4 regions of the Oceanobacillus timonensis genome follow, and region 3 is predicted to be linked to each of the others. Evidence: riboswitches for the same ligand, from Rfam matches in the RefSeq annotation. Region 3 holds a riboswitch; each other region holds the start of a gene.

Region 1 (2,205 bases), 450 kb from region 3:
TAGATAGGATTGTCCATCCTGGCTTTCGATATAATCAATTTCCTGCGGGTCAAATAAAATAATTTTATCCTCTACTTTTGCGGAAATTTTATTTAATTGAAAAGTTTGCTTTACTTGAACCGCTTCTTCTGCTGTTTCCGTGCCATCTGTTTCTATGGTTTCTGAACGTTTATTTCCCTCCGTTTCCACTTCTATCTGACGGATTCCTTGTTCATCCAAGCGATAGACAGTATCGGCAATGGTGATGGCACTCTCCGTACTTGTTGTAAAAATCAGTACCGCCTTTTGCTGCTCCTGCATCAATTCGACAAATTGATGCAGAACACGTTTGGTTTCTAAATCTATATTTACTTCCGGCTCTTCAAGAATGACAACTTCTGATTCCTGCATGAATATTCTTCCAAACTGAACACGCCGTTTTTCGGAACGATTGAGCTGGTGTATCTTCCATTTTGCTTTTTCTTCCAGTTGAATTTGCGAAAGAACTTCTTTGATTGACGCCTTGCTTTGAAATAAAGAACCTATAAAATTTAGATATTCCTGCACTTGCAGCCGTTCATAAACCTCTTCTTCATACCAGCAAATACCTAACGATGAAAAATATTTCTGTTTGTCCGCTTGTAATGTCTGATGCTGAATCTGAATCGATCCACTTCGAACGTTTTCTTTTCCGATAATCATCTGCAGTAATACCGAACGAATATTAACGGTGGATTGAACAGCTTTTATTTCTCCAGATTTTACTTCGATATCTATCTTTGGAAATAATATTTGGTCTCCCTGACGATATTCCATACCATTTATTCTTAACATGCTTTAACCTCTTTCTACTAATAACTTTTCCTGTAGATCAGCCTGTAATCTGATGATTCATTCATGACAAATTGCTCCATCTCTGATACAGTAGAATCAAAGAAAATGATGAAAAGCAACTACTAGGGGAGCCCAACATGGCGGGCTGAGAGGAAAGCATGCTCACTTTCCGACTCTTATAAACCTGATCTGGTTAATACCAGCGTAGGGAAGTAGTCAATCCATTTATGATTACTCTCAGTATACCAAATCAGGCTTCCCGACAAAGCCTGATTTTTTTATTTTTTTACAAAGTAGTTCCCTTTTCATTTTCCTAAGTAAAAGGAGATGATTAGATTGAAAAAACGTACACGCTTACTAACAATGATGGCCGTACTGGTAGCTATTGGAACGATTGGCTCGCAGTTACTCTGGTTTCCTGCCGGTGTTGCCAGAGCTTATCCTGTCCAGCATGCCGTTAATGTGATTGCCGCCATTATGCTCGGTCCAGGTCCTGCGGTGATTGTCGCATTGATGATCAGTCTGCTCAGGAACCTTTTAGGATTGGGGACACTGGTTGCTTTTCCGGGAGCGATGATTGGAGCTTTTGTTGCTGGGGTATTGTATCAAAAAACGTATAAATATCCGATGGCAGCTTTAGGAGAAATCATTGGTACAGGAATAATTGGTTCCTTCTTTGCTGTTCCTATCGCTAACCTGCTTATGGGAAGTTCTGCAGGGGCTTTTGCTTTTATTCCGCCGTTTATTGTAAGCAGTGTCTCCGGTGCATTGATCGGGTGGTTGTTAGTCAGCCGTATCCCGGCACGGCAATTTTCTTTAACAAAATAAATCTTTAATTCTATGAAGGAGGTTTTTATAATGAAGTCGGTTCGTTGTGCATTAACCATTGCCGGCACAGATCCTAGCGGAGGTGCTGGTATTCAAGCTGATTTAAAGACATTTCAAGAACTGAAAACTTATGGGATGTCCGTGATTACATCCGTTGTGGCGCAAAATACCACAGGGGTCCGTTCCGTAGAGCATATGCCAATTTCTATGATTGAGGATCAGCTGGATGTCATTATAGAAGATATGCCGATTCATGCGGTAAAAACAGGAATGATTGCAAGCAAGCCCATGATGGAATTAATCGTTAAAAAATTAGAACAGGTTGATGCTCCATATGTAATGGATCCAGTAATGGTCGCTACCAGCGGAGATTCTCTAATAGATGAAGAAGGTCGTAACTATTTACGACAATACCTTCTCCCTTTAACAACGCTTGTAACACCAAATATTCCAGAAACGGAATTCCTGACCGGGTTATCCATTACAACCGAGGAAGATATGAAAAGCGCGGCAGAATATCTCGTTCACGAATATGGTGTCGATGCTGCATTAATAAAAGGTGGC
Region 2 (2,205 bases), 2.7 Mb from region 3:
AATTTTTCTTGCGCTCAAAACATTGGATACTAACTCTGTTAAGCGTTTTTCCTTCATTTTTCTTCCCGTTCTTCCTAATATCCCACTTCGACCACTGCATTGACAATATACATTAAATCATTTTTATCCTCTTGGTCACTTAGATAGATACCGCTGGTTGTAACCAATCCGCCATCTAACTTTTCCACTGACACATCGCCGTACGGTATTAATTTTTTTATTTTTTCTTCATCCAGGTGATTCCCATCTCTCGGAATGCCTAATTTTACATTTACTTTCATATTGTTTAAATCTTGGTCAGGCAGCGCGTTTTGAACTCCTGGCATCGAATTAGAGTGAATCGCATCGATAACAGCACGTTTGGAAGCTTCGTTAATATCTTGTCCATGTAAATCTACACCTGTACCTGTCTGGATAAATAGCATTTGTTCCATGTTTTTTTACTCTCCTTTTTGTTTATTTATAGCTTCGAACTAAAAATGGTTGCCCATTCTATTTCTCCCAAATAATACATACTACCATTCTTCCAACCGCTTGTACTTATCTACCATTTGTTGATCCAGAAAATATAATGTGTCCAACAGTGCCGGAATAAAGAAACCGGGCCCTTCTGCTTTTTTCATCGCCAACTCCGCTGCAATTCCATAGGCTGCGGTTACCTCAACGCTTGCTTCATACACATCTTCTCCAACACTGACATATGGCCCGACGAGCGAGGTAAGTAAACAGCCGCTGGTTGTAATATTCTGCAGCATCGCGTCCCCATTTCCGCAAAGTGTCGTACGCATGCCATCGGTAATCACATCTGTTTTTCCGGTTGCAATGACGACCGTATGATATTTATTTGCTACAGCCTTTGCAATTTCCGGATCAATTTCTGCAATGGTGGAGTCAGGACTTTTCATGGAATCAAACACATTTCCTAGTACAGCAATTTCTCCTGCATTGGCCCGAATAGCGGTAAATTGAACCTTTTCCAACAGTTCATCAATGACTTCTGTTCGAAATGTTGTTCCTCCCACAGCAATTGGATCCAAAATAACCGGAACGCCTTCCTCATTCGCTGTTTTCCCGGCAATTAGCATAGCTTCTGCACGTTCTTCCGTCAGTGTTCCGAGATTCAACACAACCGCTTGGGCATTTTGCGCATTCTCCACCGCTTCTTTCGGCGTATGCGACATAGCCGGAGAAGCACCAATGGCAATCAATCCATTCGCAGCAAAGTTCGTGGCTACTTCATTGATGACATTATAAATAAGCGGTCTTTTTTCTTTTATTTTCCCGATGTAATCCATACTCAAACAACTCCTCCTGTCATAGACTCGAATTGGAAGTTTCCAGAATACCTTTTTACATCAAATAAAAAACCACCCCAAAATGGAGTGGTTACATTTACGTTAATGATACAAATTCACCGTATGTCTGCCATCTCCACTTTCCTACGCTAGTACGAGCTAGATCAGGTTCAAAGGGATTAAGATGATAATCTTATCTCAGCCAAGTGGCACCCCTAGTGGTTTTCTATTCAATGTTACGTTCATTCTAATAGTAAAAATGATTATTGTAAAGGGATACATTACTTGCACATTACTAGATCCACCTTTGTTTGAATCTATCACGTTACGGTTTATTCCCATCAGATTCCTTTTCCAGTTGAAAATAAAGAAATAACAGCCTTCTTATTTCCCAGGAAATTACCGGCCGTTTTCATCATGCCATTTAAGAATGAAATCAATTTTTATAAAACAAAAAGAAGGCAGCGTTTCGTATACTACAAGTACGAACACTGCCTCTTTCAGCCCTAAATGTAAGGCTTGCAGATTCTACTTCCGATTACAGCATATTATTGATTACCAGGTGATAAAACTATACATATCCGGCCGCTATCACCTTTCAAAAATATCCGTCATGCTATTGTCTTCATCGTGCCTGTACTCACTCCTCTCTCTTCTTTTTTGGATTTCATTTTTTAAAGTTGCACAAAAATTCTTCTCTAATTTTAAATAGATTGCATTTCTCAGCGTCTCTTTTAAAAGCGCATCTGACAAATGCCTGAGACTATTCATGGATATTCCTCCTACATTTGCATTTTTGAACCCGTTGATTTTCAAGAACCGGAAGTAGAATCTACATAAAATATTACAAAGTGAGACAAAAAGAACAAAATAATGCGTCAATAAATGACAGCAAGAATAAAATTCCTTC
Region 3 (2,205 bases):
ATGGGAACCCGACTTGGGTCGTCAATGTACTGGATCCGAACGGTCTGCACAAGCAGTATGCATATATTAAGGCGGATGATTCTGATTTTGTTGTATTTGGAGATACGGCGAATGCTGCTCTGGAATCCTATCGGATGGCTTTGTCACAGGATCCTGGAAATGCAGAGGCTACGGATGAGACTGTTACCGAATCTGTGCAAGGAACGGTTGACCGTGTGCAAATAAGCTCAACAGAACAAGGTCAAATGGTTCAATTCTTACTGGAAGATGATACCACCATTTACACTGTAAACTCTAGCAAGGTTCCATTGGCAATCTTTCTGGAAAAAGGAGATCATATTAATGCAGAAGCACAGGTGATGGATGATAATGAAACAGCGACCATTGAAGAGATGGAAATTGAAGGATTGACGGAATAGCAGAAAGAAATATATGTATGAATCCCCTATTGTTTAAAATGGCAATAGGGGATGATATTACATTATTTGACCAACTTGTTTTGTGTTTCGAAAAAGGTGTCAGGTATGGAGGACACAACAATTGTATCTCTTGAAATCCTCCAAACACTTTTGGAAAAATATATTTGAAAATAAAAAATAATATGTTATGCTTTAATTGTAATCTGAAAATTAAATAAGCAACACTAGGGGAGCCTTTGGCTGAGACGAATATTTCGGACCCTTTGAACCTGATCTGGTTAACACTAGCGTAGGGAAGTGGCAGGAACATGATGATATATCATTCAATCGTTGAATTTTTATACAATCAAGGCCACTTGTCCTACTCGGATAAGTGGTCTTTTTCGTTTCTTCCATCAGCCTGGAGGAATTGAGTAAAGGAGGGCAACAGAGGATGAGCAAACAGCTGCATCTGATCAGTGATGGCAATTTTTCCAACCACCATTTGCAAATAATAAAGCGGATTTACAAGAGTATTGATTATTTGCACATCAGAGAAAAGAACAAAACAGCCAAAGACATGCTGGAAATCATTAGAGCATTAAAAAACATCGGATTTCCATTAGCAAAAATAATTGTCAATGACAGGATAGATATTGCTGTTATGAAGCAGTGTGCAGGGGTTCAGCTGGCATATCACAGCCCTCCTGTTTCCCTTGTGAAAGGAAACTTCCCTGGCTTGAAAGTAGGAAAGTCTGTCCATTCTTTACGAGAAGCAGAACAGGCACAGCAAGAGGGAGCAGATTATCTATTATACGGTCATGTTTATTCCAGTATGTCTAAGCCAAATCAGCACCCCAGGGGATTAGTTGAACTTCAGGAGATTACCAGCACGTTATCTGTGCCGGTATACGCGATTGGCGGGATGACGCCCGAGCGAACGAAAGAAGTAATTGCAGCTGGATCAGCTGGAATAGCGGTGATGTCTGGGATTTGGCAGGCAGATGATCCGATCCAAATGGCCAAAGCTTACCACCACGTGTTGAATACTTGGGAAGGAGGTTAACAGTGAATAAACAATTCGATCAAATTATTGTAGGCGGCGGAGTCATTGGCTGTTCCATTGCTTATCAGCTGGTGAAAAGAGGTTATCGGGTACTGATTATAGAGAGAAATCAAGTTGGTTGTGAAGCTTCCAGTGCCGCAGCGGGTATGCTAGGGGCGCAAGGTGAGTTTGCTGAAGATAGTCCTTTATTCCAATTTGCGCAGGAGAGCAGGGCGTTATTTCAGGATTTATCCGAGGAACTGCGGGAAGAAGCAGGAATTGATATCCAGTATAGGCATAAGGGAATCATGAAGCTTGCCTTTCATCAGCAACAATATAACAAGCTGAAAACCGTCGCAGCGTTTCAACGAGAAGCGGATAATGCTGCCTATTTGCTGTCAGTAGAAGAAGCAAGAAAGATGGAACCAAGTTTGACGGATAATCTTCGCGCTATCCTTTATCTGCCAAATGATGGACAAGTTTCTGCCCGCCATCTTACCAAAGCATTCTGCCTGGCTGCCTGTCATCATGGCGCAATTTTGCATGAGCAGGAGAAAGTAAGCGAACTGTTAATGGAAGCAGGAAAAGTTTATGGAGTCCGGACTACAGAGGCAACGTATTATGCTGGTCAAGTCATTGTTGCTACAGGGGCGTTTGGAGATGAGCTGCTGCCTGCAGATTACAGCACAATCCCTGTAAAGGGCGAGTGTCTGCTATTAGAATTGGAACAGGAATTATTTCAATCCACGCTTTGGATGGATG
Region 4 (2,205 bases), 3.8 Mb from region 3:
AATGATAGACTTTCCCATAAATACATATGTCATTATAAACACCAGGCATAAGATTCCTGACACAATAAATATAAAAAATGTAGCACCCTTTTCTCTCCATTTTTTAAAGAAAGGGATATGACTAATATTATAAACAAGAAAACCTGAAGGATAGATACTAAAGACGATGATAACAATAAGATGCTCTGTTATTTGTGATTTCTGATCCTCGTCTGTTATACCAGAATCATTCTTCGTGATCGTTTCTCCGGCATCCAACTGTTCAAATTCCTGTTTAGTTAATAAAGAAATTTCTTGATCAGATGAATGACGAGTGAGCTGAAGGAGTGCGTCGTCTTCTAAAACAGCATAATATTTCAAGCTGCCAAATAAATCACTGGATACGGTTTTACCGACAGTGGTCACTTCTTTTTCTTCCCCGTTTTTCCCCTGTAATAAAGGATATAGAAGCTTTGATTCATCTGCTATCACCGTGATACAGATGATTAAAATAAAAATCCCAATTGCATAAGCACCTAATTTTTTAAATCGTTCCATGGCTCACTTCCTTATCTGCAACTATTTCAAAATTTATTATAACATTTTTAGGGAGTTAAACTGCTGGAAAACATGTGATATAGGCATACTTTCCCTGTAGATAGATTGAAATTCTTGCAATAATTAGGATGATTCCAATAATATAATTTAAACTATGCTTTACGCTTACAAATCCGTATGGTAATCTAAAATGGATAAATACATACGCAATGGATCCACTAGGGGTGCTTACTAAGCTGAGAGAGGCATATTGTCTTGACCCTTACCAACCTGATCTAGTTCGTACTAGCGGAGGGAAGTGGGCGGAATATGCCTATAGGCAAATGAATCAAACTTTTCTGCCGCTTTCTATATCAGGAGGCGGTTTTTTTGCGTGCTGAAAAGGAGGTTTTTTGAATGGACAGGGTCATTCAGGAGGTTCGAAATCGAGAAGATGAGTTAATAGCGCTTGTCAGCGATTTAATTCGCTTTGAAACACCAGCCCCGCCTGCACGAAATACAGAGGATATCCAAGCTTATATTGCGAATTACCTGGAGGAAATGCATTTTGAAACAGATCAATGGAATGTGTACCCTGATGATCCGAATGTCGTCGGCTGTTTGCGTGGGACTGCTTCTGATACATATAACAGCCTGATTCTTAATGGGCATGTGGATGTCGCTTCTATAGAGGAAGGTGAAAACTGGAAGCATGGGCCATTTCAGCCAACAGTGGAAGGACGTACGTTATATGGACGGGGAACAGCAGATATGAAAGGCGGTCTGGCAGCATGTTTATTTGCGATGCGTCTGTTGTATGACCATCAGATTCAGCTTGGCGGAGACGTTATTCTGCAGTCCGTCATTGGGGAAGAAGTCGGAGAAGCAGGGACGAAGCAATGCGGAGAACGCGGGTATACAGCAGATTATGCTATTGTTGCAGATACAAGCCATTGTGAAATACACGGGCAAGGAGGCGTTATTACCGGCTGGATTACGGTGAAAAGCCCGACCACGCACCATGATGGGACACGCCGTCAGCTCATTCATGCAGGCGGCGGGATGAAAGGGGCCAGTGCCATTGAAAAGATGAATAAGCTGATTACGGCTTTGCAGGAGCTGGAGCGTCATTGGGCAGTGACCAAATCCTATCCAGGCTTCCCGCCAGGAACCAATACGATCAACCCGGCAGTGATTGAGGGCGGAAGACATGCTGCTTTTATTGCTGATGAATGCCGCTTATGGATTACTGTTCATTACTATCCCGATGAGACGGCTGAACAGGTTGCTGAAGAAATTGAGTCCCATTTACGAAAGACGGCTGAAGCGGATGTCTGGATGCGGGATAACCTGCCAACATTTGAATGGGGCGGCGAATCGATGATCGTGGACCGAGGTGAAATTTTCCCGTCTTTCTCCGTAGATGAAGAGCACGCTGCTTTTGCCATGTTACAGGAGAGTCATAGCAAAGCTTTTGGCAAGGAAGCGAAAGTCCGAATGTCTGAAACAGTAACAGACGGCGGCTGGCTGGCAGCGTACGGGATTCCGACAGCCTGCTATGGACCGGGTGAATTGAAGCATGCCCATGCCGTAGATGAGCAGGTAAATATCGACGAGTTAGTAGATTATACAGTGTCCCTGCTGCAATTTATTTTGAAATGGTGTCAAACAGAAAAACAGGAATAAGGC

What was found. A riboswitch is a leader RNA that binds a small molecule or an ion and turns the genes downstream of it on or off. The one in region 3 is predicted to bind thiamine pyrophosphate.
Region 1: it holds a riboswitch for thiamine pyrophosphate, as region 3 does, so the genes downstream of both, thiW (energy coupling factor transporter S component ThiW) here and B7E05_RS20205 (thiamine phosphate synthase) in region 3, are expected to answer to the same signal.
Region 2: it holds a riboswitch for thiamine pyrophosphate, as region 3 does, so the genes downstream of both, thiM (hydroxyethylthiazole kinase) here and B7E05_RS20205 (thiamine phosphate synthase) in region 3, are expected to answer to the same signal.
Region 4: it holds a riboswitch for thiamine pyrophosphate, as region 3 does, so the genes downstream of both, B7E05_RS02165 (acetylornithine deacetylase) here and B7E05_RS20205 (thiamine phosphate synthase) in region 3, are expected to answer to the same signal.

What each region holds. Positions count from the first base shown of each region.
Region 1 is NZ_LT800497.1:3,667,226-3,669,430, forward strand. Features, by position in the region: gene B7E05_RS18025 (LytTR family transcriptional regulator DNA-binding domain-containing protein) at 1-813, opposite strand, end outside; TPP riboswitch at 928-1,041, shown strand; gene thiW (energy coupling factor transporter S component ThiW) at 1,177-1,641, shown strand; gene thiD (bifunctional hydroxymethylpyrimidine kinase/phosphomethylpyrimidine kinase) at 1,672-2,205, shown strand, end outside.
Region 2 is NZ_LT800497.1:1,422,076-1,424,280, reverse strand. Features, by position in the region: gene B7E05_RS06890 (Lin0512 family protein) at 75-434, opposite strand; gene thiM (hydroxyethylthiazole kinase) at 516-1,295, opposite strand; TPP riboswitch at 1,420-1,522, opposite strand; gene sda (sporulation histidine kinase inhibitor Sda) at 1,887-2,066, opposite strand.
Region 3 is NZ_LT800497.1:4,118,694-4,120,898, reverse strand. Features, by position in the region: gene B7E05_RS20210 (ABC-2 transporter permease) at 1-419, shown strand, start outside; TPP riboswitch at 636-732, shown strand; gene B7E05_RS20205 (thiamine phosphate synthase) at 853-1,464, shown strand; gene thiO (glycine oxidase ThiO) at 1,467-2,205, shown strand, end outside.
Region 4 is NZ_LT800497.1:363,071-365,275, forward strand. Features, by position in the region: gene B7E05_RS02160 (hypothetical protein) at 1-537, opposite strand, end outside; TPP riboswitch at 748-851, shown strand; gene B7E05_RS02165 (acetylornithine deacetylase) at 934-2,202, shown strand.